2 regions of the Shewanella sp. SR43-8 genome follow, and region 2 is predicted to be linked to the other one. Evidence: riboswitches for the same ligand, from Rfam matches in the RefSeq annotation. Region 2 holds a riboswitch; the other holds the start of a gene.
The links. A riboswitch is a leader RNA that binds a small molecule or an ion and turns the genes downstream of it on or off. The one in region 2 is predicted to bind lysine.

Region 1 (15,299 bases), on a different contig from region 2:
GAAAGCGGCAACAGGTGAAGAAGTCAGTGCAGAAGAGCTCGGCGGCGCAGAAGTGCACACTAAAATATCCGGTGTAGCCGATCATCTGGCGCAAAATGATGACCACGCACTTGAACTTGCTCGCCGTGCTGTATTGCGCTTGAATCATCAAAAAGAAATCAAAAGCCTATTAAGTCCAGTTAAACCACCACAATTTGATATCCACGAATTGTACGGCATTGTCGGCACTGACCTTAAAAAGCCGTTCGACGTTAAAGAAGTGATTGCCCGTATCGTTGATGATTCTGACTTTGACGAATTTAAAGCCAATTACGGTGCAACCTTAGTGTGTGGTTTTGCACGCATTCATGGTTATCCGGTCGGGATTGTAGCCAATAACGGTATTTTATTTTCTGAGTCGGCGCAAAAAGGCGCTCACTTTATCGAACTGTGTTGCCAACGCAAAATCCCATTACTGTTCTTACAAAATATCACCGGCTTTATGGTCGGTAAAAAGTACGAACACGAAGGTATTGCCAAACACGGCGCCAAAATGGTCACCGCAGTATCTTGTGCCAATGTACCTAAATTTACTGTGATTATCGGTGGCAGTTATGGCGCAGGTAACTACGGCATGTGTGGTCGCGCATTTGAACCAACCATGATGTGGATGTGGCCTAACGCGCGGATTTCAGTGATGGGCGGCGAACAAGCTGCTGGCGTGTTAGCAACAGTGCGCCGCGATGGTTTAGCCCGTAAAGGGATTGAATGGTCTACTGAAGATGAACAAGCATTTCGTAAACCGATAGTTGAACAATACGAAAAAGAAGGCCACCCGTATCATGCCAGTGCCCGTCTTTGGGATGATGGCATTATTGATCCGGCGCAAACCCGTGACGTAGTCGGCTTAGCCTTATCGGCAGCGTTAAATGCTCCTATTGAAGACACCCGTTTTGGGGTGTTCCGCATGTAATTGATGCGGCTAATTCAACTAACTAGGAGTAAGTAACAATGTTAACGAGCCAATATAAACACATTGAATGTGACATATCACAAGGTGTTGCCCAACTGATCTTAAACCGGGCTGAAGTGCATAATGCCTTTGATGAGGTGATGATCAGCGAAATGATCAACGCCATCAAAAACTTTGCTAATGACAGCCAATGCAACATGCTGATCTTACGTGCCAATGGCAAAAACTTCAGTGCCGGCGCCGACCTTAATTGGATGCGTAAACAAGCAAAAATGGACGTTGGCCAAAACCTTGCTGACGCTCACGAGCTTGCCAAATTAATGCATGTACTCGACAAATTCCCAAAACCCACTATCGCTCTGGTTCAAGGTGCTGCCTTTGGTGGTGCATTAGGATTAATTTGTTGCTGCGACATTGCCATTGCGACAACGGGTGCCAGCTTCTGTTTAAGCGAAGTTAAACTCGGTCTTATCCCCGCAGTAATCAGTCCTTATGTGGTGCGCGCCATGGGTAATCGTCAATCGCGTCGCTTTATGCTAACGGCAGAGCGCTTTAGTGCCGATGTAGCCTTAAGCCATCAAGTTATCCACCAGATTAACGATGACCTAGATGCTGCCGCAGCGCCCTTTATCACGGCATTTAATGCCAATAGCCCTCAGGGCATGGCTTGGGTAAAAACCTTAGTATCGCGTTTAGAAGATGGCGTTATTGATGACGCCACGCTCAATTATACCAGCGAGCAAATTGCTCGAATTCGTGTATCAGATGAAGGACAAGAAGGCCTTAATGCCTTTTTTGAAAAAAGAGCCCCCGCATGGCAAACCGTCAAATCTGATCCACAAGGAGCCCAATAATGTTTACCAAATTACTGATAGCAAACCGTGGTGAAATTGCATGTCGTATTATTAAAACGGCACAAACCATGGGCGTACGCACCATTGCTTTATATTCTGATGCTGACAAAGACGCCCGTCATGTTGCCATGGCAGACGAGTCGTTTTATTTGGGCGGAAGTGCTCCTGCTGACTCGTATTTAAAAGCCGATTTAATTATTGAGATAGCCAAAAAGTCAGGTGCACAAGCCATTCATCCTGGATATGGTTTTCTGTCTGAAAATGCTGAGTTTGCACGAAAATGTGAACAAAATGGCATCGCTTTTGTTGGCCCAGGTAGCGACGCTATTGATGCCATGGGCAGTAAAAGTGCTGCCAAAAACATCATGTCTAAAGCCAATGTGCCGCTCGTACCGGGTTATCACGGCGACGATCAAACTGATGCCACATTAATTGCTCAGGCCAAAGCTATCGGCTTCCCGTTACTGATTAAAGCAGCTTATGGCGGCGGCGGTAAAGGCATGCGTATCGTAGAAAACGACGGTGAAATCCTAGAAGCCGTTAAATCAGCGCGCCGTGAAGCCATCTCGTCTTTTGGCAATGACAAACTCTTGATGGAACGCTACTTACGTCAGCCGCGCCATGTTGAAGTGCAAGTGTTTGCTGACAGCCACGGCCATGCCATTTACTTGTCAGATCGTGATTGCTCTATTCAGCGTCGCCATCAAAAAGTGGTTGAAGAAGCGCCTGCTCCAGGTTTATCTGATGAGTTACGTGCGCAGATGGGTAACGCTGCAGTTGCAGCCGCCAAAGCCATTGATTATGTCGGCGCTGGTACCGTTGAGTTTCTACTGGATACCGACAACAGCTTTTATTTCATGGAAATGAATACTCGCCTCCAAGTTGAACACCCAGTAACTGAAATGGTCACTGGCCAAGATTTGGTTAAATGGCAGCTTTTGGTCGCCAGTGGTGGTGAATTGCCACTGAGCCAAGATGAAGTGCGCATTCATGGTCATTCATTTGAAGTGCGGATATACGCTGAAGATCCACAAAACGAATTTTTACCGGCCAGTGGTAAGCTCAACTTTTTACGTGAACCAGAGCAAAATCGTCACGTGCGTATTGATTCTGGCATTCGTGAAAACGATATTATCAGTAACTTTTATGACCCAATGATTGCTAAATTGATTGTGTGGGATGAGTCGCGCCCTCGTGCATTACAACGCTTAGTGCATGCGCTAGAGTCATACCAAATTAGTGGCCTTAAACATAATATCGAATTTTTAGCTAACATTGCCGAACACCCAGCGTTTGCTGCTGCAGATTTCTGTACTGACTTTATTGAACGCTATGGCGACACCTTAATTGGTGATGCGGCCGTTGAAGCCGATACAGCTTTAGCGCTAGCAGGGCTTTTTCAAGTACTGTCACGTAAGCAAGCGGCTAAAGCACTGGCAATCAACAGTGCCGATCCTTATTCACCATGGGGTTTAGTCAGCGGCTTTAGATTAAACAGCTCTAGCGTGCATCACGTATCGCTATTAACTGATACCGCAGCCGATGTTCAGCAACATGATTTATTACTCACCGCCATTGGCGAACAGTATCAACTGTGTTTACACGACCAAGTACTAACGTTAGCCGGTGAACTCAAAGCCGATTTACTATTAGCCGAAATTAACGGTCATAAAAGTAAAATTCCAGTCAGCCATCAAGGCGATGATTTCACTTTATTCTTGCCGTCTGGCAGTTACCATTTTAAAGCGATATTGGCTCAAGTCGCCGGCGAAGTGGTTAACCATGCAGATAAGCTCAAAGCCCCCATGAATGGCACCGTAGTGACGCATTTAGTGGAAGTAGGTGATGAAGTTAAAGCGGGTCAAGGTTTACTGGTGATGGAAGCGATGAAAATGGAATACACCATTGAAGCACCGTTTGATGGTGTAGTCAGTGAGTTTTATTTCCAAAGCGGTCAACTTGTCAGCGATGGCGCTCAACTATTAAATGTTGAGCCATTAGTGACTGAAACCAGCGTCGAGGAAGCGTAAATGTTACCCACTAAAGTCAGTATTTTTGAAGTCGGTGCCCGTGACGGTTTGCAAAATGAAGTGCCGGTAACAACGGCAGACAAACTGACACTGATTGAACAACTGGCCGATGCAGGTGTTAAGCGAATAGAAGCAGGCAGCTTTGTGTCACCTAAGTGGGTGCCACAAATGGCCGATTCCGATGCCGTGTTTCATCAACTTAGAGGTCAAATTAATCGTCACCCTGGCGTGGTTTACAGTGCCTTGACGCCCAATTTAAAAGGCTTTGAACTGGCTCTGGCTGCTGGCGCAGATGAAGTGGCTATTTTTGGTGCAGCGTCTGAAAGCTTTAGTCAAAAAAATATTAACTGCTCAATTGATGAGTCAATTGCTCGCTTTATGCCGTTAATCGAGGAAGCAAAAAAACATAATATCGCCGTACGTGGTTATGTATCTTGTGTACTCGGTTGCCCGTACGAAGGCAATATTAACGTCAGCGAAGTCGCTAGAGTATCTGAAATCCTTTACCAGATGGGTTGCTACGAAATATCCCTTGGCGACACCATAGGTGTTGGCACACCAAATGATGCTCGAAAAATGGTTGAAGCCGTTGCGAATGTCGTGCCAGTGGATAAATTAGCTCTGCACTTTCATGACACTTATGGCCAAGCTCTGGCCAACATTCTTGCCTGCCTTGAAACCGGTGTTAGCGTATTTGACGCATCAGTTGCGGGTCTTGGTGGCTGCCCTTACGCAAAGGGCGCATCGGGTAACTTAGCGACAGAAGACCTGGTCTACATGCTCCATGGCATGGGCATAGATACCGGCATAGATCTGAACAAGCTTGCACTTGCAGGCGATACCATTAGCCGCGCATTGGGGCGCAGCAATGGGTCCAAAGTAGCAAATGCAATAAGAACATAATCACATATACTCAACATGGTTAGCACGGTATAGCGCTAACCATTGATATAAATATAACGATAAGGACAACAAGATGGCAGGTTTCAATAAAGTCGTCCACAGCTATGAAGAAGCGCTAGCAGGACTGAAAGATGATATGACCATTATGGTCGGCGGCTTTGGATTGTGTGGCATTCCTGAAGGCCTAATTAATCATATGGTGACTATGGATGTTAAAGGCTTAACCGCCATTTCAAATAATGCTGGGGTTGATAACTTTGGCTTAGGACTGTTACTGAAACAGCACCAAATTTCAACCATGATTGCCTCTTACGTAGGCGAAAACGCCACCTTTGAACAGCAAATGTTATCCGGCGAGCTCAACGTTATCTTAACCCCGCAAGGCACACTGGCTGAAAAAATCCGTGCCGGCGGTGCAGGTATTCCGGCATTCTTTACCGCCACAGGTTACGGCACGCCGATTGCCGACGGTAAAGAAACCCGTGAAATCAAAGGGCGTCACTACGTATTAGAAGAATCGTTGACCGCTGACTTTGCTTTAATTCGCGCGTGGAAAGCGGACACTATGGGTAACTTAGTGTTTCGCAAAACCGCAGCAAACTTTAATCCGATGATGGCCACTGCAGGTAAAATTACCATAGTTGAAGCCGAAGAAATTGTTGCACCTGGTGAACTCGATCCAGACCATATTCATACACCGGGTATTTATGTCGATCGCGTGATCAAAGCTAGCTTTGAAAAACGTATCGAGCAACGTACCGTCAAAGCTGCGAAATAAGGGAGACAACACCATGGCACTGACCAGAGAACAACTCGCCCAGCGCGTAGCAAAAGAATTACAAGATGGCTTTTATGTTAACCTAGGTATCGGTATCCCTACCCTAGTCGCTAACTATATTCCACACGGCATACAAGTAATGTTGCAATCTGAAAATGGTTTACTGGGTATGGGCGAATTTCCTACCGAAGACAACATCGATGCCGATCTTATCAACGCTGGCAAGCAAACGGTAACCGCGGTTGCAGGCGCGTCATTCTTTTCATCAGCAGAAAGCTTTGCCATGATCCGTGGCGGCCATGTCGACCTCACGGTACTGGGCGCATTTGAAGTGGATGTTAACGGCTCTATCGCCTCATGGATGATCCCAGGCAAACTGATTAAAGGTATGGGCGGCGCCATGGATTTAGTCGCGGGCGCCGACAATATTATTGTCACCATGATGCATGCGGACAAATACGGCAACTCGAAACTATTATCAACCTGCGAGTTACCATTAACGGGCTATGGCTGTATTAAACGGGTGATGACAGATTTAGCCTTTATCGAAATTAAAGATGGTGCGTTTCATTTACTTGAACGCGCGCCCGGTGTGACGGTTGATGAAATTGTTGCTAAAACAGCAGGTAAGTTAGTGGTACCAGACCACGTACCGGAAATGACCTTTTAATCTCTATTAAACAGTTAAGATCAACCAAGCCCGCCAATTTAACTTAATGATGCGGGCTTTTTTATACTTTTATCTAATATGACTACTGTAGCGACTCAGCCCCTTTTCTACTTTGAGATGTGAATATCAAAATGTAAATGCACAGGCTAAGCCATTTATGCTGAGTTCAAGGAAAAAATGCGCAGTTTTATGGTTTAAATGAGCATTTTTCAACGATGAAATAGGCTTAAATGGCGACGCTATGAGTCGTGATATTGTCGATTTAATCTTCTGCTGGGATCACCAACACATTACTGCGCATCCGGCTCAAAATAGATTCCGCTGTATTACCAATAATGCGCCCTAGTAATCCTTGCCGTTGCCGCGCACCAATCACAAAATATTGGCTTTTTAACCGACATGCCAGTTCAAACAGACACAGTTCAGGCTCACCTGAGATAATATGCATACAATCAGCGTCAACTCCTATGTCAGCAATTTTTTGCTGATGTTCTGCATACGCTTTTTTAACTAAAGCATTAATGTCGAGCAAATCCATGTCGCGAACAATTTCCGGAATTCGTAACACATAAGCCACATGCAACTGTGTTCCAGTCGCTTTAGCAAGCTGCAGGCCATTAGCAATAACGGCGTCATTAAGCCGTTGCTTAGTCGGATTTTTAGTACCTAAATCGATTGAAATTAGCGTGGTGTTACCGGTATTAAGTGGGTTGTTTGTAAGGAGTAATAGTGGGATTTTGGTATGGCGAATTAACTGCCAATCAGTAGGCAGATAATGATCAGAATGATGGACAGCTTTAACCATAAGATCAAAGCTATGGCGAGCAGAGTGATGACAAGCATGTTCAAAAAGATACTTACTCCATATCACATGTAACGGCACATCTTCGGCATCAAGCGAATCTAAGTGCTGCTGAAGTTGCGCTTCTTGTTGTTGCATTAACTGCTTTTGCACCACTCCAGCAAGTCGTGGTTGATCACTGTCTGTGCCACTTAAATAGGCGTAAGTATAAGCAAAAACTTCAGCCTGCTTGTTCATCTGCTTGGCTAATGATAATCCTATCGCGACTGCATCAATATGCGCTTGTTCCATTTGTGCGATAACAAACATTTTGTTCATATAAACCTCCTTATTTCAGATCTTTTCTACATTTCTACTGTAACAAGTGTATGTAAACATTAAAATTATACTTATCAAGCATTGCCTTATATTCTGCGATTAGAAACTCAGTAAACGTGAGCTAGTAACTATCTTTAGCTTAGCTAATAGCGTAAGTTTGTGCTTAAGTATCGCAACTAAAATTGATCAACATCAACTTTATTGGGTTCAGATAAATCAATAACATATTGCCTAACCTGAAGGAGGATAAATGGCAATAAACAGCTTTGTAATGTCACTTTTTCTCATTCTTGTTGTGGGCAGATTATTAGGTGAGCTTAGTGACCGATTAGGATTTCCAAGCGTAGTGGGTGAAGTCACTGCGGGGATGTTAATTGGCCCGTCACTACTCAATTGGGTTGTACCTCATAGTACATTAGCCATCATCGCAGAACTGGGGGTGATTTTTTTATTATTTGATATTGGCTGTGAAACCTCTATCAAAAAGCTTGCCCATTCTGGTACTAAAGCCGTAAGTGTTGCATTGTTAGGCATTACAATACCCTTACTCTTCACAGGATTGGCCAGCCTGTATTGGCTTTCTCTACCTCCTTTTACAGCATTATTTTTTGGTTGCGCATTAACGGCCACCAGCATTGGTATTTCAATGCGAGTTTTAGCACTCAATAATCAAACTCAAAGTGCGGCAGGGCAAATTATTCTAGGGGCGGCGGTTATCGATGATATCGTTGGCGTGATACTACTGAGCGTGTTGTTTAATTTCGCCTCATCTGGAGAATTAGCCGTAAGCTCAACCTTAGTATTATTTATCATGATTGCCTGCTTTATCATTTTCAGCCCGCCACTGGTCAGAGTGATAATTTATTTAACCCGCTGGTTTCACCTTAAAACACGCATTCCCGGTTATGAAGTGTTTGTCGTCACGGCAATGATTTGCTTATTTGCTTGGTTAGCTCATTGGTTTGGTACCCCGGCTATTTTAGGTGGCTTTGCCGTCGGAATGGGCTTGTCACGACAATTTACCTCGCCATTTAATCAATACCTTAAAAACCCCTTTAGCTATACCCACAAACTGGAACAATCAGCAAAGCCGCTAGTACAGCTCTTTAGCCCCATTTTTTTCGTTTATGTCGGCATCAGCTTGGATCTAAGTCAACTTGATATGAGCTTCATGGGCTTACTATTACTCGCTTGGTTAACTTTTATCGCCGTAGCAAGTAAATTCATGGCCGGATTGTTGGCCAGCTCAAACTGGCACGAAAAAATGATTGTGGGTTCAGCAATGGTACCCAGAGGTGAAGTAGGATTAGTATTTGCAGAGATGGGACGCCAACTTGACGTCATTCAAGCCAAAGAGTTTGCCATATTAGTCATGGTTATCGCCCTAACGACCCTGATAGGGCCGCTTCTTTTAAAATATACCTCAAGTAAACAAGCCGAATAAATATAATCAGCTCAATGACCTATCATAGATGAGCAAACAACAATCGGCTTTTCATCATGGCTATTTTAATAAAAACTGTATCGCTTTGTCCAAATTAGGGTCGTCAGGATCAGACGTATTGCTCATCCATGCAATGTGGCCACTTCGGTCAATAAACACTGTTGTTGGGGTACCTGTTATGCCATACAAATTAGCAACCTCATCACCTAAAACCAGCGTGGTCATTTTTATACCTCGATCGAGCAAACTCTGCCCTGGATTGGCGCCAGCATCTTCGCTAAAACTTATACCAATCATTTGCAAGTCAGTGTGTTGGTAGTTAAGTCGTAGTTTTTCTAAACCGGGTTGCAGCTTTTTACAATATGGACACCAGGTAGCCCAAAAATGCAAAATAACCGGTTTACCGGCGTAATCATGCAGAGTAAATGATTGGCCATCAGAGGTCATTAATTCAAAATTAGTAGCAACAGACTCATCCACTTTCGCAGCAGCATCGGCTGTGCTTTGGGATATAAAAGACAATAATAGCAATGCAGATATACTGACTACTGACCAAACAAATTTCATAACGCGCCCTATTTATGGATTATTTTTATGTATTAACCTATATAGACCGGAGTGTTGCCATTATGTATTCATGTGCATTTCAGATAATCGTTTCGCGAGCACTTGTTGATCTTTCCAAGCCTGAAGACGGTATTACAACAAATAAGTCACTCGGATATTGAAGAGTAAATAAATCGGTACATTTCACGCACCAAAATAAGTTTACGCTTACGTAAAAATAATACTGAGTTTTTACTCGAAATTGGTTATGTTAGCTGAACTAACATAATCTGATTGGACCAGTAACAAGACGATACCTTGCTGCCGCGACCAAACTTAACGACCCCATAACCAAGGAATGACCTTATGCCAATTTACCAAGCTCCCCTGCGTGATTATCAATTCATTCTGTCTGAACTGCTTGATGTCTATCAACAAACTGACTTACGTGGTTTTGATGAATTAGATGCAGATTTAACTGATGCGATTTTACAAGGTGTCGCCGACTTTACTACCGACATCATGTTGCCACTCAATGCAAGCGGTGACTTGGAAGGTTGTAAATTGGTTGACGGTAAAGTCATCACCCCTTCTGGGTTTAAGCAAGCTTACAAGCAGTATGTCGAAGATGGCTGGGCCACACTAACCTGCGATCCTGAATTTGGCGGCCAAGGCCTGCCAGAAGTGATTGGTACCTTTGCCACCGAAATGAAAACCGCGACCAACATGGCTTTTGCTATGTATCCTGGGTTAACCCATGGCGCTTATTCTGCTATTCATGTCCATGGCAGCGATGCACTAAAACAAAAGTATTTAGCTAAACTAGTCAGTGGTGAATGGACTGGAACCATGAACTTAACTGAATCGCATGCTGGTACCGATTTAGCGTTATTACGCACTAAAGCTATTCCTGCCGGAGATGAGCTGTTTGCCATTAGCGGCGAGAAAATCTTTATTTCATCTGGTGATCACGATCTTGCTGATAATATTATTCACTTAGTATTAGCACGCCTACCCGATGCACCAGAAGGTGTTAAAGGCATTTCATTATTTGCGGTACCGAAATTTTTAGTCAATGCCGACGGCAGTTTAGGTGACGCCAATACGCTGAGTGCGACGGGTCTGGAACACAAAATGGGCATTCACGGTAACTCAACTTGTGTCATGCATTTTGATGGCGCAATTGGCGAATTAGTTGGTGCACCACATCAGGGCTTAAAAGCCATGTTCACCATGATGAACCAAGCACGTCTGGGTGTCGGTATTCAGGGTTTAGGCGTATCTGATATTGCTTACCAAAATGCACTTGTTTATGCCAAAGAGCGCATTCAAGGTCGTGCATTAAGTGGTGTTAAACAGCCTGAACAAGCCGCAGACTCATTATTAGTCCATGGTGACATAAGACGTATGCTGTTATCGCAAAAGTCTTTCAATGAAGGAACACGTGCGTTAATGGGCCAACAGGCATTATGGCTTGACCAAGTAGAACGTCATACTGACCCGGAAAAAGCCAAACAAGCAAATGCCCTGGCAGCTTTATTTACACCGATTGTTAAAGGTTTCGTTACCGACCAAGGCTTTAAAGCATGCGTAGATGCACAGCAGGTTTATGGTGGTCATGGCTATATTAATGAATGGGGTATGGAGCAGTATGTGCGTGATATTCGTATCGCAATGATTTATGAAGGCACAAATGGCGTTCAGGCTTTGGATTTAGTAGGCCGTAAATTACTGAGCGACAAAGGGGCAGCATTGACGTTATGGTCAGGCATGGTAAAACAGTTAATTCAAGATAATTCCGGCAACGAAGCCATGAAGCCCTATCTTGCAGGGTTAATGGACGCTGCGGGCGATCTTGAAAAAGCCACTGGTTTTATTGTTCAATCGGCCAGTAAAAACCCAGACCTTATTGGCGCAGCATCAATGCCATATATGCAACTCTTTGGCATTACCGCTCTGGCTTGGATGTGGACCCGTGTGGCGGCAACATCATTGGCAGCATTAGAAGCTGGTACTGAAGAAAGTGAGTTTTATCAAGCTAAACTTAATACGGCAAAATTCTTCATGAGCTATTGGGGCAGCCAAACTCGCAGCTTACGCAAACAAATTGAAGCTAGCAGTGCCGACATTGTCAATTTCGCAGCAGCTGACTTTTAATCTCCACATAAGCAACTAAAACATAAGCACCTAAAACACAAATAACAAAGCCGCTTCAATGTTAATTTAAGCGGCTTTGTTTATTCTGCAGCGGTCGCTAACGTAATTCTAATACGTCTTTAATGGCCAACTAATCCCACAAAAACTCGCGAAAATGCTTACGACAAACTGACTCGTAACTCTCGTTACCGCCAATCTCCACTTGTTCACCTTCGCGCATAGGATTACCTTCATGATCAAGGCGAACCACCATATTGGCTTTACGGCCACAATGACAAATGGTTTTTAATTCAACGAGCTTATCTGCCCAAGCGAGCAAGTAATGGCTACCTGAAAACAACTCACCCTGAAAATCATTACGTAATCCATAACATAATACGGGAATATCGAGATTATCGACAACATAGGTTATCTGCCTAACCTGCTCTTTACTTAAAAACTGACACTCATCAATCAGTACGCAGTGAATTTTTTGCTCGTCATTGGATGTCGAAATCAGCTCAATTAAATTGTCAGTACTACCAAACACCTGGGCATCGGTTTCAATCCCAATACGCGAAGACACTTTGCCAATACCATATCGATTATCTATTGATGCTGTCATCACTAAGGTATGCATACCGCGCTCACGATAATTATAAGAAGACTGCAGTAACGAAGTTGATTTACCGGCATTCATCGCCGAATAATAAAAGTACAGTTGCGCCAAAATATAGCGTCCTAATGGTTAGACAGTCAGTACCGTCCATATTACCTTTTTTAACTTCGCAACAACAAACAAAAATGCCGTATTCGTTATGTATACGGCATTTTTTCAAAGCTTAATCAATCGGCTTATTACTCATAAGTATAAGGATGTAGCATTACTTTTTTGCCCAAAAGTACAATACTAGGATACTGATAAGAAACAACGCACTACAACAAATCAATCCAGCCATTAACGAGCCCGTAAACCCAAGCACAATATAACCGACGAAACTAATCAATGCAGCGATAAGTGCATAAGGAAGCTGGGTCACCACATGATCGATATGATGGCAACTCGCCCCCGTTGATGACAAAATAGTGGTATCGGAAATAGGTGAGCAATGGTCACCAAATACGGCACCAGAAAGCACAGCTGCTAGCATAGGTAGCATCATGGTGCTATCACTTCCCATCGCCATATCGGCCGCTATAGGCAACATAATACCGAAGGTTCCCCAACTCGTTCCCGTTGAAAATGCGGTGATCCCAGCCAATAGAAATAACATGGCAGGCAATAGCGCAAACGGAATATTATCAGTTGCTAAACTGGCCATGAACTTACCGGTTTCAAGCTGACCAATGACACTTGATATCGTCCAAGCGAACAATAAAATATAAATAGCGGGTAACATTGAACGAGCACCAACAGAGATGCCTTTGAGCAACATAGACAGCTCTACTTTCTGTTGAAATGCCAACAACACTGTCGCAATCAAACCGACGATAGAACCAAAAAACAATGATGAACTCACATCAGTATTTTCAAATGCACCTAGTACACTAAACATCTGCTCTTTAGCCGCTAATGCTTCTGCCCCACTAGAGACCATAAAATAAAGGGTCGCAAATACTAATATCGCAATCGGTAAAAATAAACCAATCACTTTACCGGTATCAGCTTCAGGTAAATCAGTAACTGCTCCCGGTGGTTGGCCTTTTGATTCATCATACAACTCACCACGAAGTGCATTTAATTCATGCTGACGCATTGGTCCTATGTTTAAACTGAACGTCGCCACACACACTAGTAATAATAATGAGAACACGGCATAAAAGTTCATCGGGATCATCTGTATAAAGACACTTAAATGACCTGAGTCAGCAAAACCATGTGCAGTTAGAATGCCGCCAATAAGCGCAATAATATAGGCCCCCCAGCTTGATACCGGGGAAATAACGCAAATCGGTGCCGCGGTAGAATCTAAAATATAGGCAAGTTTTGCGCGTGAAATATGGTATCTGTCCGTGATAGGCCTTGAAATAGAACCTACGACTAAACTATTGAAGTAGTCATCAATAAAGACTACACAGCCTAAAAAAATGGTCATTAACTTAGCATCGCGCTTATTACGAATGCGCAGTTTGGCCCAATCAGCAAAAGCACGAGCAGAACCACTAACGGTGATCAATGCGGTTATCATGCCCAGCACAACCAAAAAACCTAAGATATATACGTTCCAACTATTCAGTGCAGCATCTTTCCAAACGAGCTGACTCGCTGTACTTAAAATATATTCGCTGCTGCCAACCAATGAAAAATCGGTCAGCAATAAGGCACCAAAAATAATACCTAACCCCAAAGACAGCAATACCTTACGGGTTAAAATAGCCAGTGTAATTGCCAAAAGTGGTGGCAAAACAGAAAGTGCCGAATCGGCATAACTTATTATCATAATTTAATTATTTCTTCGTTGGATACGAATAGAGAAAAACTAGAAATAAGACTCGCCATACACAGAAAGTATATGGGTTAACTTATCTAGTAGCACTCCACAGAAATATCCATTTAATATGAATATCATTATTTTTATCACGTAGATAAAAACACTATGACAGTACAGCCCCTTTCGAGAACTGGCCCAACAAATGAGGGCGATCACCTCACTTATTTCGGCATTGCATCCTTTTAGGTTGAATTATTGGCATCACCCAATTCAACCTGACTATTATGCAATGCACCTCTACTTTTGTATTTGTAATCATAAATAGCCCATTACAAACAGCGCGCACATACAATCATAAACCACACGCTCTATACCAGCAAAAAAGTCCTAAACTACAGCACAAATAACAATATTATTAACTATAGCCACAATTTAATAGCATTAGTTTAACGTTTCTAATGCAAATGCACACTATCGCACTGAATACAAAAACGGCAACTGGATAACCCGACTGACACCTTTGCTCATAAAAACATCCATATGATAAAAAATATCAATAAAAAAGGTTCCTACTTTACCAAGTAGAAACCTTTTAATCTGAACGATTGGCTAGTAGAACGACACGTTAAACAAGCTAATGACTCAATTTGGGTCAATAATAAGCCATTAAAGCAGATTATTTAATGCAGGAACGGCTTCAAATAAGTCCGCGACTAAACCGTAATCTGCCACCTGGAAAATAGGCGCTTCAGGATCTTTGTTAATAGCCACAATCACCTTAGAGTCTTTCATTCCGGCAAGATGTTGAATCGCACCAGAAATGCCCACAGCAATATACAGATCAGGGGCAACAATCTTACCTGTTTGTCCCACTTGTAAATCGTTAGGCACAAAGCCAGCATCCACAGCGGCACGAGATGCACCTACTGCTGCGCCAAGCTTATCGGCTAGCTGTTCTAAAATAGCAAAGTTTTCACCACTCCCCATGCCGCGGCCACCAGAGACAATAATGCCTGCATTACCTAGCTCTGGACGGGCTGATTCAGTTAACGACTGAGACACGAACTCAGTGCGAGCATCAATAGCTTGACTTAGGTTAACCACTTCAGCATTGCCCGTTGACGCGACAGCATCAAATGCACTTGAACGCACAGTCATGACTTTCTTCGCGTCTAAACTCTGCACTGTCGACAGCGCATTACCGGCATAAATAGGACGCACAAAAGTGTCACTACTGACCACTTCAATGACTTCTGAAATTTGAGAAACATCTAACAATGCTGCGACACGAGGTAATGTATCTTTACCAATACTGGTTGCTGCAGCCAAGATATGTTCGTAATCAGCCGCAATCTCAACGACCAACTTAGAAACGTTTTCCGCTAATTGAGCACCATATTGAGTTGCATCAGCAACTAATACTTTACTCACACC
Region 2 (15,299 bases):
ACGGCATGGCAGATGACAACGTCTTGTTTGAAAACAGTACCCGAGTCTATAAAGCATTACAGGATGAAGGTAAATTGTTCCAAATGATGGATTATCCTGGGTCTAAGCACTCTATGCGCGGCGAGAAAGTCCGAAATCATTTATATAAAACATTAGCAGCGTTTTTAGATCAACAGTTGAAATAATCGTTTCGCTGACTATTATTTCATTTACTAAAAAATAAACATAAAAAAACCAGGTGATTAACCTGGTTTTTTATTGTGTAAACTTAACAATATTACGCTTCTAAGTCACCACAAAAACGATAGCCTTCACCGTGGATTGTTGCGATGATTTCTGGCGTATCAGGTAAGCTTTCAAAATGCTTACGGATACGACGGATTGTCACGTCAACAGTGCGGTCGTGTGGCTTTAATTCACGGCCAGTCATTTTTAACAATAAGTCAGCACGGGTTAAAATCTTACCTGGGTTTTCAACAAAGTGAAGCATTGCACGGAATTCACTGCGTGGTAACTTGTAAGCTTCACCTTGTGGGTTAACCAAAGAACGGCTGTTGATTTCTAAGCTCCAGCCATTAAAGCGATAAAACTCAACAGAACCTTTTTCTTCGGTTTCTGCTGCAGCATTATTTACGCGGGTTAACAAGTTGCGAGCACGGATGGTTAATTCACGAGGATTGAATGGTTTAGTGATGTAGTCATCTGCACCAATTTCAAGTCCAAGAATTTTATCAACTTCGTTGTCACGACCCGTTAAGAAAATAAGACCGATGTTATTAATTTCACGTAATTCACGTGCTAATAACAAGCCATTTTTACCGGGTAAGTTAATATCCATAACAACAAGGTTTATCTTATTGTCTTGCATCGCTTTATGCATTTCTGCACCGTCATTGGCTTCAGTAACAACATAACCTTCAGCTTCAAAAATACTGCGCAATGTATTACGAGTTACAGCTTCATCTTCAACAATTAAAATGTGCGGATTTTGCATGATATTTACCTGATTTTATAAAATTCGATTCTAGCCACTTTGTGCTAATAGGTTGCAAAAGCGCTTGGGCTAATGCACTAATATTCCGATATTTCTTTGGTGTTTATCTATGTCTACCCTGAATTAAACACTCTTTATAAACTCTATTACGTAACGGTTAATGCTGGTTACTGAGTCTGCTTACGTCTATTTATTATCATGACACTATGATGTGCGTTTGCACTTAAAGCATGATGATGTAAAAAGTGGTGTAAATTTGTTGTAACTAAGCTTACTTACTATGAATGCCATTTAGAAAGATAGTTCCTTCTATCGCAAACTTATTTAATCGTATGAATGTTTTATCAAATGTAGAACAAATTTAGTACGACTGTAAACTTTACATCAATAAATCATCACACTCTCAACAATATTTGCTGAGCTTTTGAGGTGTATGTAGCCAACTTCGCTAAAGTGATTTATTAATGAGTAGAGGGTATTGTACTCGTTTTAGGTATTTGTTAACAAATTAAATGTTAAAAAATTAATATACCAATGAAGTACATAAAAGATTAATGTTGATAACATTATAATAGTTAATGATTTTTAAATATTATTCTTGTGATCTAGATCTCGAACCTTTTAGATATTTAAGCTATCTGATAGACTATTTTTGGCTTAATTGACGAAAATTTACTATGAAAAATGTTATAGATTCATTGTGGGATGACTATCAAACAACTCATTTTTTGTTCACTCAGCGTCTTTCTGATGATTTCCCATTTGCAATTGTTACTGCTCATAACCCCCTCGGCACTAGGCTCTCTCCTAGTCAAAATCGCTTACTTGATCGCCAGCTTCAATCTAAAATCCAACAATATAATCGTCCCTATCGCGCGCTAGTCGGTGCGGCACCTGATTTGTCGCATATGGAAAAGAGTTGGGCTATTTTTATTGATAAAGAACAGGCTGTTGAGCTTGGTCGCGAGTTTAATCAATATGCCATTTATTACGTTAATAGAGGTTTAATATCCTTGATTGCATGTCTTGATACCATTAAACCGGAAGTGGCTATGGGGGCGTTTAATCACCGACTGCGTTTGGTGTATGAACTGCCAGAGTGCGGTCATATCCGTGATGAGTGATAAGTTTATTCAAGCAATTAAACGGTTAAACAACACATTGAACCATAAAAAGATACAATGCAGTTATAATTGTCTCGATATATTGCGTTCATGATGTTTTTTTAGCTTGATATTGGCTTTTATTTCGTAATCTAGAACAATCATATAATCGCTATTGCTGTGCCTGAATTATCAAATATTCACGATTTTTAGCAGAACTGTGTTTTTTACTGTTTTTGCTGATTGACTTGATAGGGTATTTGTTGCTATTTTCAACTCCCTCCTTAGGGAGGAACAGAAGAGGAGCGTTAACTAGGTAGTAAGTGAGAGGATGCCAGTCCAATGACCACTTATGATGGAGATTAGCGCCGAGGTATCAGTTTGTTTGGCAAACATTGATATCGGTCGTTTAGGCTGAATCCTAACGATTGTCACCTATTTTTTTGGTGGAGAGCTTCTGGTGATGATTGCTGTTTCCCTTCTATAAGGGTGCGTTATCTTAGCACCAGGCTCTTCGAACGTAGTGTGTTCGGAGCGTATATCATGTTAGTAAATCACATCTTATTTTGTTGTCTTTCGCAAACTGCGGAGGCGTCTGTATGAACCTTGTCCCAGATAATGTTGCGCCTGAGAGTCATCGCTCAGAATTAGTGGTTGCCAAATTTGGTGGCACGTCAGTGGCTGACTATGCCTCTATGAGTCGTTGTGCCGATATCGTTTTGGCGAATCCTGCTACTCGTTTGGTGGTGGTGAGCGCCTCCAGTGGTGTGACTAACTTATTAGTTGAGTTAACCCAAGCGAATGTTAATGATGAGCGTCGTTTGATATTGCTTAAGCAAATCGCCAAAATTCAATATGCGATCCTAGACGAATTAGGACGTCCTCAAGACGTGGCTGCCAGCATTGATAAAATTCTCAGCCGGATGTCGGTATTAAGTGAATCGCTAGAGCTGGATCGTAGCAAAGCGGTGATGGACGAATTACTGTCGACGGGCGAGCAATGTTCTTCGATTTTATTTTCAGCCGTTATCCGTGAAAAAGGCACCGCATCCGATCATTTTGATGTACGTCAAGTGTTACGTACCGACAGTCATTTTGGCCGTGCAGAACCACAAATTGAAGCTATAGCAACATTGTCAGGTGATTTTTTACAGCCGTTACTTGCCCGTTATGTCATTGTCACTCAAGGTTTCATTGGCGCAGATGACAGTGGTAAAACCACGACATTAGGCCGTGGAGGCAGTGATTATTCAGCAGCTCTACTTGCTGAAGCTCTCTGTGCTACAGCGGTTGAAATTTGGACTGATGTTGCCGGAATTTATACCACTGACCCTCGACTTGCGCCTAATGCTCGCCCTATTGCAGAAATTAGTTTTAATGAAGCGGCTGAGATGGCCACCTTCGGCGCTAAAGTATTGCATCCTGCGACCATTTTACCGGCCGTTAGACAAAAAATTCAGGTGTTTGTAGGATCCAGTAAAGCACCTGAAATGGGGGGGACTTGGATCCGTCATCAAGTGGAAGATACCCCTGTTTTTAGAGCCGTTGCATTGCGCCGCGATCAAACTTTATTGAATCTTCATAGTTTACAAATGTTGCATGCTCAAGGCTTTTTAGCAGAAACGTTTGCAACCTTAGCAAGGCATAAAATATCGGTTGATTTAATCACCACTTCTGAAGTAAACGTATCGCTAACGCTGGATAAAACGGGTTCTGATTCAAGCGGGCAAGGATTATTAAGCGAATCGTTATTACAAGAGCTATCGCAGCATTGTCGTGTCAGAGTTGAAGAAAATTTAGCCTTAATCGCCATTATTGGTAATCGTATCGCCTCGACGGCGGGTATTTGTAGCCGGGTGTTTAAAGTGCTTGAAAACCATAATGTACGGATGATTTGTCAAGGTGCTAGCCCACATAATTTATGTGTGTTGGTGGCTGAATCTGAGGCGGCGCAAGTGGTTAATGCCTTACATCAAAATCTGTTTGAGTGTTGAGATGACTAAAGCAATCCAATCGTCTGTTCAGGTCGGGGAGTTGGCGACAGGGCAAGCATTGACAGTGCCGCTATATTCATTCATTGGTAGTGATAGTTCTGCGCCTAGTGCCTATATTCAGGCCAATGTTCATGGCGCAGAAGTGCAGGGCAATGCAGTAATTTATCAACTGATGACCTTGTTGGAAGGTTATCAGGTGTTAGGTAATATTACCTTTGCGCCATTAGCTAATCCGCTAGGAATTAATCAGAAGAGTGGCGAGTTTACCTTAGGACGATTTGACCCTATTACAGGTGTTAATTGGAATCGAGAGTATTTTGATCACCAAGTGGATGTTCAAGCTTGGTATCGCGAACACCAACATTTAACCGATAACGCTTTGTTTCAGGCTTATCGCTCGATGTTAGTGGAAGCATGCCAAAAGCGCTTAGCGCAACCTTTTGGGATCTCAACAGGTCATCGTCTGGCGGTAAATTTACAGACCATGGCTCACCAAGCCGACATAGTGCTTGATTTACATACTGGCCCTAAGTCGTGTAAACATCTTTATTGTCCTGAGTATGATATCGATGCCGCGAGATATTTTTCAATACCCTATACCCTCGTTATCCCCAATAGTTTTGGTGGCGCGATGGATGAAGCAACATTTTGTCCATGGTGGCAATTAACTCAATATGCAGTGAGCCAGGGCCGAGATTTTTCGGTACCCGTGTCGGCATTTACCTTAGAGCTTGCCAGCCAAGAACGCATTGATCTTGATGACGCACTCGTGGATGCTAAAGGTATATTGGCTTATTTAAGCTATCGCGGGGTGATAGCTGAGAACGTTAGCCCAGCAAAAATGGCGCGATTTGCTTGTTATTTACGAGATTATAAAAAGTTTCATGCACCTAAAGCGGGCTTGATTGAATATTGTGCTGTAGTCGGTGAGCCATTAGCTGCAGGGCAGCCATTGGTCAACATTTTACGTATTGACCTTTATGGCACTGATCAGGCTTTTCAAGCGATTAGTTTGCCCATGGATTGCGTGCCGATTTTACATTTTGCCTCCGCCTCAGTTCATCAAGGTACTGAGTTGTATAAAGTCATGACCAAGGTATTTGCTTTACCCTCAGTATAATAAACAGAGAGATTCAAATAAAAACGCCTGCAATATGCAGGCGTTTTTATGTGGTCAGTCATCAGACTAGGTTTTATTGGCATTCAGGCAATAGGACTAACTACCCAGAATTTGCAATGGAATAGCTAACATTTCATCGCCAGAGCCTGCAAAGTACCAAATAATGCCGACTAAACCTGCCACTGTGAGCAAATACCATACAGTAGAGAAAATCTGTCCATAGCGATCTAAAGGTAATAAGTGGCTCTGATGTCGTCCGCGCCACTCAAAGATAATCTCGACACTGCCAATCAGCAATAAAAAACCGAGTAAAGCCAAGCCTAAGCTGTAGCTAATGAAGACGCCTATGGCTGCGCCTAAAATGCAGGCGATGAGGCCAATCAAGCTGTTCATCGAAAAGCTAATGCTTTTTAATATATGTCCGCCATCGAGAGGTAAAATAGGCAATAAATTAAACAGGTTCAGCAGAGCATTAAATGCCGCTAATCCGGCAAAGAATACGTTACCTGTTATCCAATAAAGTCCGACACAGATAATCGATAAAATCAGCCCAAAAGTAGGGCCCATTATTGAAATATACACGTCTTGCCAACGGGTGTTGATCCGCTCATCGCTCAAGGCTAAACCGCCAACAAAAGGGATTAAATAGATCCCTTTGGTTTTCATGCCGAAATGTTTCATCGCTCGAATATGACCATATTCATGAAACACTAAGCAACCGATAAGGGCTAAGGCAAATTGAAATGAAAATAGCCAAGAATAGGCGGCAACACTGGCTCCGGCAAAAAGAACCTTAACTACCTTAGCGCTTTTTAGCAGTTTAAAACCTAGTGAGGCAAGGCCTACAACACTGATTTTTTGGTTTTTTACCACGGCAATTTCAGGTGTTTGACGCTCAATATCTTTAACTGTACGTTGTCCTTGAGTAATGGACTCATCATCAATTAACAAACAATAATCAAGTTGAAATGGTTGCCAGTTAACATCGATTTCTAATCGTACAGGGAGTGGCGTGACACTTAGATTCGCGCTTGTATTTTCGGTTTCAGTCGCGATAGATGTTTGCCTGGTCAGTTCAAATGAATGGATGTGAAAGGCTTGGTCGGCGGCACTGGCAGACTTTTGTGATACTAGCTGATTGTCCCAATAAAGTTGCTGCCAACCCGCAATCGAGCCTTCTAGTCGCAAACGTTTACCTAGACATTCAATATTTAGTAATTCCATTAAGGATTCTCAGGGGTTAAGAGCTGTGAGCATAGAGGGCATTTTGCCAGAGCGATGGGTGTTGCTCAATGGGGGAGGCCATTATATTGGTTAATTTTAGTTTTGACTTATTTAACAAAGGCCATCAAGGATAAGTGTTTAACTTAACCATGATGGCGTCAATGAGTAGGTGGTAAAGGTCTTATTTAGGAGAGCGGGTTTAATAGAGCTGCTCTAACTCAGCTACAGTCGCGATACCTTGTTCAATGGTGGTAAAGATAATTTTTGAGCTGCAGCAATGGCCTTGAAATTGGCCATACTGACGAACAAGAGGCAATAGTTGTAATACACTCATATCATCACCGAGCTTGAGCAACGAAGGCAGCTCTGCCACGCAGCTATTCACTGATGCGAGCTGTTGCGATTGTGTTTGAATACCATAGACATGACCTACACTATCGATAAGTTTATCGTTAGCATCAAGGGTAAATTGATTTGCACAAATAAAGCTTAACCAATCTTGATGATTAACTAGGTACATTAACTCATCATCTTGATCAAACTTGAGTATTGCAGGCCAATGTACTGGTTGCATAGTGTATATTTCTACCTATATTTGCTGTGTTGAATTCGCTAGCGATTGCTGTAATCGAATGATATTTCTTGATTGACGTTTTTGGCAATGCACGGACCATGTTCACGTTGGGTGCGATTAAATGCATTGCCAATGTGGATTTCAACGTTGATGAATATGTGTTTTTCAGCTTGAATAACATAATTATTGTAATAGTTTTCAACTTCATTAAGGTGTTGTGTGTATTCAACTTCTTCTTTAATACGTTCTGCATCTATCTGGTTTTTTTGCTCGAGCATCATTTTAACTTGTTCAATCATGCCAGCATCACTTTGCCATTCCGCTTTAGGCGGTAGTTTACGCAATCTCGCCTCTAATTCTAAGCTCGCGACAACCATGCCTTTGATACTGTCATCTAATTCTTTAAGCTCTTGCTTTAACTCACCTTGATGCATAGCACAAAACAGTTCGGTTTTAGTACTGGCCGTAGCGCCAAATGCAATAGCCCTAATCCCTTTAGCAGCAGTGGCAATGCCGCCGACCAAGTCACCACGTTTTCCTTGAGCATCGCTGACCGTTATAGTGTCACCAGATGTCGAATGACTGTGAAGCAACTGCTTAGTGACTAAAATATTACCCAGCGCTTCTAGTTGTGAATATTGTACAAATTGGGCACAAATCTGTCCGGTAGCTTTAATTTTAGTACTCAGTTCATGCTCTTTAATCAAGCGACCAATAACACCTTTACTGACAATCACATCACCTTGAGCTTCAATAGTGGCAGACTCAACAAAGCCCATCACGGTGACATCACCGCTGGCTTTAACTTCCATACCTTCGTGCACATCACCGGTAATTAATATACTGCCTTTAAAATTAACGTGGCCACAGCGAACATCAACATCTTTAATTTGCAGAATATCGTCAACTTGCATGCCAGTACGGTTTTCCACTGGCTGACCAGGAACGGTGGCGATGAGTTGGTTGGGATCTTGAGGATGAAAGCTCGCGCCAGTGCCGGGCTCCATGGATTTATCTTTACCTGGAATTTGTTGCAGTACATCACCGTGGATATTAAACCCCGGAGTCCCTGTCGTTAATGGCGTTTTAATCATTAATACATCGTTGGGTTTGACGGTAATCAGTGAGCCTAAATCACGCATATCAACAGAGCCGTCTTCGCGTTCTTGTGGTTGCAATAGACGCTCGCGAGCTAAGGCAACTTTACGGGTTAATATTGCATCTTCGCCATTAACGGCTAACTTACCCGAGGCTATGATCCCCTCACAGGTTTCACCTGGGGGCAATATCGATAAACGCTGTATCAATGCCATAATCTTAGGTTTACTGAGTCCCATTTTGATTTTTTGAGTTTTCAGGGTATTGAGTATGTCTGGTAGGGTGATATCTTTGCCGCCCCAGGCTGAAGTGATTTTCATGCTTGCTTGCATTTTATCGTCACTGACACTGATGCTCACAGAGCCATCTTTGCGCTCGGCAATCGTAAAAAAGAGTTCATGTCCGCCAGGCGTTTGGCCACAAAGTGCATTGACTTCAGATACGGCTTTATTAATCGCGGGGATAATCGGAAATAACATCGTAAAATCAGCCTGTGTCAGCAAGGCATTAATATCATCCTCCGACACGGGGCCATGGGTATTGGGAATTATACGTAATTCCGCTTTGCTTTTATCTGCACTTAATGTGACGAGTGATGGCGTTAACATAACATCCTTTATTTTTATTTTTATATTCGGTCATTAGACGCCAGTACCATACCAACGAAACAAAGCCGAAAATGTGCGTTATTTTGCCTTTTCGTTAATTTAGCTGATATTTAGCTGTAATTCCAGCCGTAATGAGCTTTGCTGCCCATGAACTAAGCCAGTTGAGGTGAGATTTGGCGGGCTTTTAGGAGGGATTAACCTTGATGGGAATATAGCTTATATTTATTGTTTTCAGCTAACACTTCTACTTTGCCAAAATGAGTCGCAATAGTCTCTGAATAAGGTAAGTGGCGATTAGCGACAATTTGCCATATGCCTTTGCTGGTTAGTCGAGTTGCGCTTTGTTGGACAAATTGTGTGGCGATATCTGTAGTGTTGGTTAACCCATCATGAAACGGTGGGTTGGAGATAATACCGTCAAATTTACCGACAATTTGATTGAATCCGTCTGAAGGGTAAATTTTTGCGCGCATATTATTGGCTGCAAGGGTTAATTCGCATGATAGTAGTGCCATCGCATTGATATCAATACATTCAATAGTTAGCGTCGGGTTAGCTTTGAGTAACGCCGCTGTAATGACCCCTGCACCACAACCAAAGTCGAGAACTCTGCCGTGTAAATTTTCTGGTAAATGCGACAGTAATAATTCAGTGCCCTGATCGAGACGTTTTTCGCTAAATACACCAACAAGGTTACAAATCTGTAATTGCCCTTGCGGAGTCTCGAGTGAGTACTGGCTTACCCAATCACTAAGGGTTAATGCTGGCGCGACTTGAGTTAAATAGCTGATATACACCAGGCAATGGCGGGCATTATCTTGTTTGATTGGTGGCGAGTAATAATCAGGTGTGAGCTTAGCAATCGACTTTATTCCCCCTTTATTTTCACCGACAATGATCAGCTGGCCATCAATAGATAAATGCTGCGCAGCTAGTTGCAGTAAATAGCCCATTAACGGTTTAGCTTTGGGAAAATAAATAATCACACTATCAAATTTTGAACTTGCGAGTGAATCAGGTAATTGATGACCAAAATAGCACTGTAATTTGTCATTGGTACAAGAGGACAATATCAGGTGATGATTAAAATCCAACGCTAGGGCGGTAACATGATGAGCAAACTCAAGACATTGATGTGCAAAAGTATCAGCTTCATAATTAAGCACTAACACATTTTGCTTTTCAAAATAGTGGCTGTTTCTGATTAATGCTTGAGAAGGATTTGTTAACACGTCAGTTGCTCATAATGCTAGTGATAAGATAAACACGCTGATATTAACACAATCCCCGCTGATAAGGGCGGGGATTGTGTGGGGCATCGTCGTTCGGTATTGATTAAGGTATTTGTCTCTATTGTGGTAATAGGCTGAACATTTTAGTCGCGATATCAATGTTGTCTTGATGGCCGCTAAACAACCTTGCGCCAGGGCCTGCAGCGAATACTTGAACATCCATCGCGGTATGTCCGCCAGTTGTCCAACCGGTATTAGACTGAATATCAATTAATTTACGCAGTGCGACAGACAGTGGTTCGTTACCTTGCATACGAGCTGCTTGTAATTGGCTGTATTGTGCGTCGCTTGGAGTAAAACCCAAAAGTGTTGCGGTTAAAGGCTGCCAATTATCTTCAGCAATCGCGCGCGTAGCAATTGCATCTGGGCTGGCTTTAACCTTATGTAGCACCTGTGGATTCCACTCATATTTGTCATTTGCGCCAATAGATAACCCACCGGTATTATGATCGGCTGTTACCACCATAAGTGTGTTTTTACTTTGACGAACAAATTGTTCAACCACTTCAATTGCTGAAGCAAATTCATCCATTTCACCCATGGCCGTAGCAATATCGTTACTGTGGCCAGCCCAATCAATTAAGCTACCCTCTACTAATAACACAAACCCTTGGTTATTTTGTGACAGTAAATCTAGGGCTTTCTGGGTCATATGACTCAGGTTATGCGCTTGGTTATCGTTAATTACCCAAGGTAATTGGACATCAGCAAATAGCCCTAATACTTTTGGTTTAGTAACCGATTCAAGCTGGGCGAATTCAGTAATGTGTTGATAACCTTTAGCGCTAAACTGCTCAAGTAGTGTTGGGGTGAAATATTGCTGACCCCCACCAAGAATCACATCTGCATCTGAGCTTAAATAAGCCTCTGCAATATCAATATAATTTCGACGGCTTTCATTATGAGCCAGAAATGCCGCTGGTGTTGCATGGTTGACTTGCGAGGTGACTGCTACACCAGTTGATAAACCTAATGTTTTGGCTTTTTCCATTAAGGTGGTCAGCGGACGTTTTTCGGTATCAACGGCAATGGCTCCATTATAACTTTTAACCCCAGTTGATAAGGCAGTTGCTGATGCTGCTGAATCGGTAACATAACCGCTTACAGAGGCTGGGTAGGTGCTTGCCATCCCCACAAGTAAACGATCAAAAACCGTTTGTTCAATCTCTTCGGTCTCAGGATTATCTTTGTAATAACGGTAGGCTGTGGTGTACGCCGGTCCCATACCATCGCCAATCATAATGATAATATTTTTCGGTCTTGATGGACCGACCGTCGGCACATTATTGCTTACGGCGCTGTCTACAGTAGGGGACACTATGACTTCATCAGCCATTGCTCCAGTTATAATCAAACTAGATACCAATATTAATCTGCTGACTATTTTTGTGTAGATAGATAAATAATGCATGAATAATCCTATTTCTGCTGGCTTATACGGGCTTCGATGGCATCCATGAGCATACCAGTAATGCTAACGTCAAATGCTGCTTCGATTTCTTTAATGCAGGTTGGGCTGGTCACATTGATTTCAGTTAATTTATCGCCGATGACGTCTAAGCCGACAAAAATAAGGCCACGTTTTTTCAATTCTGGACCAATTGCCCGAGCAATTTTCCAATCACTTTCTGATAATGGTTGAGCCACACCACTGCCGCCAGCGGCTAGGTTGCCACGGGTTTCACCTTTCATCGGAATACGCGCTAGTGCATAAGGTACTGGTTCACCGTCAACCACTAAAATACGCTTATCGCCTTGAGTGATTTCTGGGATAAATGCCTGAGCCATTGCGTATTGTTGACCATAACTGGTTAAGGTTTCGATAATCACTCCCACGTTAGGATCATCTTTTTTCACACGGAAAATCGAGGTGCCACCCATGCCATCTAAGGGTTTTAAAATGATGTCTTGTTTTAGCTGGTGGAAGGCTCGGATACGTTTAGCATCACGAGTCACAATAGTGTCTGGGGTAAACTCAGAAAACCATGCGGTAAACAATTTTTCATTGGCATCGCGTAAGCTTTGTGGTTTGTTAACGATTAATACGCCTTCTTCTTCTGCACGTTCAAGCATATAAGTGGCATAGATAAATTCAGTATCGAACGGTGGATCTTTACGCATTAAAATAACATCAAGTTCTGCTAGCGGAGTATCGACGGACTCGCCTAAGGTAAACCATTGACTAGCATCTTGCTTAACTGATAATTCACGCATGTTGGCCATGGCTTTGCCGTTGACCATAGCAAGATCATGCATTTCCATGTAGAACAATTGGTAGCCTCTTGCTTGCGCTTCTAATAACATCGCGAAGCTCGAATCTTTTTTGATATTAATGTCGCTAATAGGGTCCATAACAATGCCGAGCTTAATCATGTGTGTATCCTTAATAATGTGCAGAGAGGTATCGGTATGTTAACCAATATCGCCAAATTTAACTTGTAATGCCGTAATGGCAGTCAATGATGCAGTTTCTGTACGCAGCACCCTAGGGCCTAATAAAATATCGGTAAAATGCTGGGTTTCTGTCATGGCAATTTCTTCGTCAGATAAACCGCCTTCTGGGCCAATGAGCAATCTTACTCTTTGATGTTGGCCGTCTAACTGTAAGCCATTAATGCCATGTGAAGCCCTTGGATGCAAATTCAGTTTTAATGCTTCAGTGGGTTCTGCACACCACTGTGCCAATGTCATTGCCGGGCGAACAATAGGTACGATACTGCGGCCAGATTGTTCACAAGCACTGACCACAATTTTTTGCCATTGCTGCAGTTTTTTCTCTAAACGCTCACCACTCAGTTTGACACCACAACGATCGGAAAATAACGGCGTAATAGTGGTTACGCCAAGCTCAACCGATTTTTGAACGGTAAATTCCATGCGGTCACCACGTGAAATCACCTGGCCTAAGTGTAAGTTTAATGGCGATTCACTGTGGTTTTTTTCACAACTCAATAGCGTGACAGTGATAGATTTCTTACTGGTTTCAATAATCTCGGCTAAGTAATCATTACCGTCACCATTAAACAAACTGATGTGATCGCCCATTCCCATTCGCAATACTCGGCCGATATGAGCAACACCATCTTCATCTAATTGAAGTGTTTGCCCTTGCTGTAAATTGTCTTGGGGCTGAAAAATGCGTGGGACTCTCATCAGTGTTGACCTTATTTAATCAATTGTTCAAGGTAGCTTGATCGCCAATTATCGAACTAAGCCGTTATTTTGGCATTGTTTGAATACAAAATCATTATGATTACCTTGGTTAGCTGCGATTAAGCTGTCGCGTTGACATTCTGTGGTGCTAACCGGTTGCATTTTGTTCCATGCATTAAACAATTTCTGTTGGCTACTGCTGATTTGTAGACCATAGGTTTGTTGCATATAAAGGTAAGTTCGAGCGATCGGCCCTCTTGCATCTTTTGGTGGCTGCACTTTACGGCCTTTAAAGTCGACAATCATCTCGCATTGTCCGTACTGATCTGCTTTGCCGCCCCAATCACTAAACCTAAAGTTACTGCGGTCGCCATTGACCTCACCGACAGCGGGCACAAGGTTATGTAAATCGGCTTCCATTTTTTTAAATTGCGAATTGTTTTTACCACAATTTTTACGTCCGCCATCTTGCCAACATTGCAGTTGATGACCAAATTCCCAGGCGGGGACTACGTGTTCCCATTCGATACGGTTGGCTCTAATAATTTGTTTTCTAACCAGATAGCCACAGCTAGCATGATCCGCCTGCCATAATTTACCTGCTATGACGATATCACAGCCGCAATAGAAGGTGTTGAGTGGCAAGTGTTGCTGATAGATCTTTTTGGCAATGGTTTTGGCTTTACCGAAACTACTGGGGTGTTCTGCCGCAATAAGTGTTGATGAAAAAATGCCGCACAGTAGCGACACCCCAAATAACCAAGAATGAGTGGATGATAAGCGCAAAATAAACCCTAAAATTAACAAAAACATCATTACAGCGCAGGCTTAGCCTGTCATTTGGGCAGATGTTAAGCCATCGAATGCGATGACGCAATTGATAATATTTAAGGAGAAAAAGGGCTTAATGTTTGTTGGCAACGGCGACAGCGATATTGAGTTTGGCCGCGGACAATTCTGTTATGACGTCTTATGGTTAAGTGGATGCTGCCACAGGCGCAAAAATATTCGAACTGTTGGCCACTGACAGACTGAGTATTGAGTTGGTGAGTGGTCTTGGGGGCAATATTAAATGTTGTCAGCATAACGCTTTGCCATTCTTTACCATGAGGTTTTACTTTACCAAACAGATGAAAACACACTAAATGGCTAATTTCATGTGGCACAACTTCGTTAATAAAAATATCAGGGTTTTCAGCCAGTAACACCGAGTTAAAGCGTAATTTATTCGCTTGTAAATGCGCTGTGCCGGCGCTTTTTCCACGTAAGCTGAAATGCACACAAGGACGGGGGAATTGGCGTTTGAAATGCAGCTCGGCTAACTGGTAATCGGCTTCGACTTTGGCCAAGATCTGCAGTTGTAAGGGGTTACTAACGTTCGTGTTTAGTGGTTGCTTGGTGCGAGGGCGCGCTGATAATGAAGATTCCTTAGTATGGATATCTTGCGTTAACGCTTGGTGCGCGCGTTGGCTGAAATTAAAAATACTTTTAAACATTTTGGGTTGCTTCACTTGCTTGAATGATTAACGAAAGATTCAGGCAAGTAAAGTATTGACCTGTTAATTTAGTGTATCGATATTATAGTGTGCTCGCTGCCGCAGCTATCATGGCACGTATTTGCTCAACAATGTCTGACTCTACTTGCGAGTCGTAACCTTTAATGCGTGGAGTATGAATGTGTCCTACCGGTAAATTCAAGTTAAATTGATCTCGAAGTAAAATACTGCGATAGGATATTTCGTTAGATAAATAGCCGCCACCAGAGCCTTCTACAGAAATTTCATTTTGTAATTCAGCCAGTGATGATGCTTTAAATTGGCCTCGAGATAAGCTGCTAACTTGATTGTTATCATTAACACTCCATTGACCTTTTACCGCTGCCATCGCCTCTACAGGTAATGAGAATTGCACAAACTCAGGACCATTTAATATCCCATCGTTTGAAGTGCCACCGTTAAATAGCGGCGCTTTTGGATTGGTGCGACTTGCTCCAGTTAATACATTTAAATTATCTGGTGCCTCTGCACTGCGGTTACGTCCAGGAAAACGTTCAATATCAAAATTATCACGACCCATGCTAATGGTAAATACCATGTCAACACTGTTCTCTCGATAAAACGGTGTCAGTAACGATTCGAT

Region 1: linked by a shared signal. The riboswitch ahead of H5114_RS14190 (Na+/H+ antiporter NhaC family protein) and the one ahead of lysC (lysine-sensitive aspartokinase 3) in region 2 are both predicted to bind lysine.

The regions. Positions count from the first base shown of each region.
Region 1 covers NZ_JACJDX010000010.1:104,880-120,178, reverse strand. The annotation lists gene H5114_RS14245 (carboxyl transferase domain-containing protein) at 1-952, shown strand, start outside; gene H5114_RS14240 (enoyl-CoA hydratase-related protein) at 991-1,806, shown strand; gene H5114_RS14235 (acetyl/propionyl/methylcrotonyl-CoA carboxylase subunit alpha) at 1,806-3,836, shown strand; gene H5114_RS14230 (hydroxymethylglutaryl-CoA lyase) at 3,837-4,739, shown strand; gene H5114_RS14225 (CoA transferase subunit A) at 4,813-5,517, shown strand; gene H5114_RS14220 (3-oxoacid CoA-transferase subunit B) at 5,531-6,187, shown strand; gene H5114_RS14215 (universal stress protein) at 6,450-7,307, opposite strand; gene H5114_RS14210 (cation:proton antiporter) at 7,558-8,751, shown strand; gene H5114_RS14205 (TlpA family protein disulfide reductase) at 8,812-9,318, opposite strand; gene H5114_RS14200 (acyl-CoA dehydrogenase C-terminal domain-containing protein) at 9,664-11,454, shown strand; gene H5114_RS14195 (thymidine kinase) at 11,585-12,163, opposite strand; gene H5114_RS14190 (Na+/H+ antiporter NhaC family protein) at 12,318-13,874, opposite strand; lysine riboswitch at 13,957-14,173, opposite strand; gene H5114_RS14185 (electron transfer flavoprotein subunit alpha/FixB family protein) at 14,532-15,299, opposite strand, start outside.
Region 2 covers NZ_JACJDX010000011.1:125,363-140,661, forward strand. The annotation lists gene H5114_RS15320 (S9 family peptidase) at 1-185, shown strand, start outside; gene arcA (two-component system response regulator ArcA) at 278-994, opposite strand; gene H5114_RS15330 (DUF3293 domain-containing protein) at 1,672-2,118, shown strand; lysine riboswitch at 2,388-2,562, shown strand; gene lysC (lysine-sensitive aspartokinase 3) at 2,697-4,091, shown strand; gene H5114_RS15340 (succinylglutamate desuccinylase/aspartoacylase family protein) at 4,093-5,211, shown strand; gene H5114_RS15345 (site-2 protease family protein) at 5,308-6,435, opposite strand; gene H5114_RS15350 (DUF4144 domain-containing protein) at 6,635-7,009, opposite strand; gene H5114_RS15355 (DUF342 domain-containing protein) at 7,048-8,715, opposite strand; gene H5114_RS15360 (class I SAM-dependent methyltransferase) at 8,910-9,947, opposite strand; gene H5114_RS15365 (alkaline phosphatase) at 10,066-11,418, opposite strand; gene gshB (glutathione synthase) at 11,427-12,380, opposite strand; gene rsmE (16S rRNA (uracil(1498)-N(3))-methyltransferase) at 12,420-13,160, opposite strand; gene H5114_RS15380 (endonuclease) at 13,209-13,973, opposite strand; gene H5114_RS15385 (SprT family zinc-dependent metalloprotease) at 14,048-14,656, opposite strand; gene H5114_RS15390 (hypothetical protein) at 14,739-15,299, opposite strand, start outside.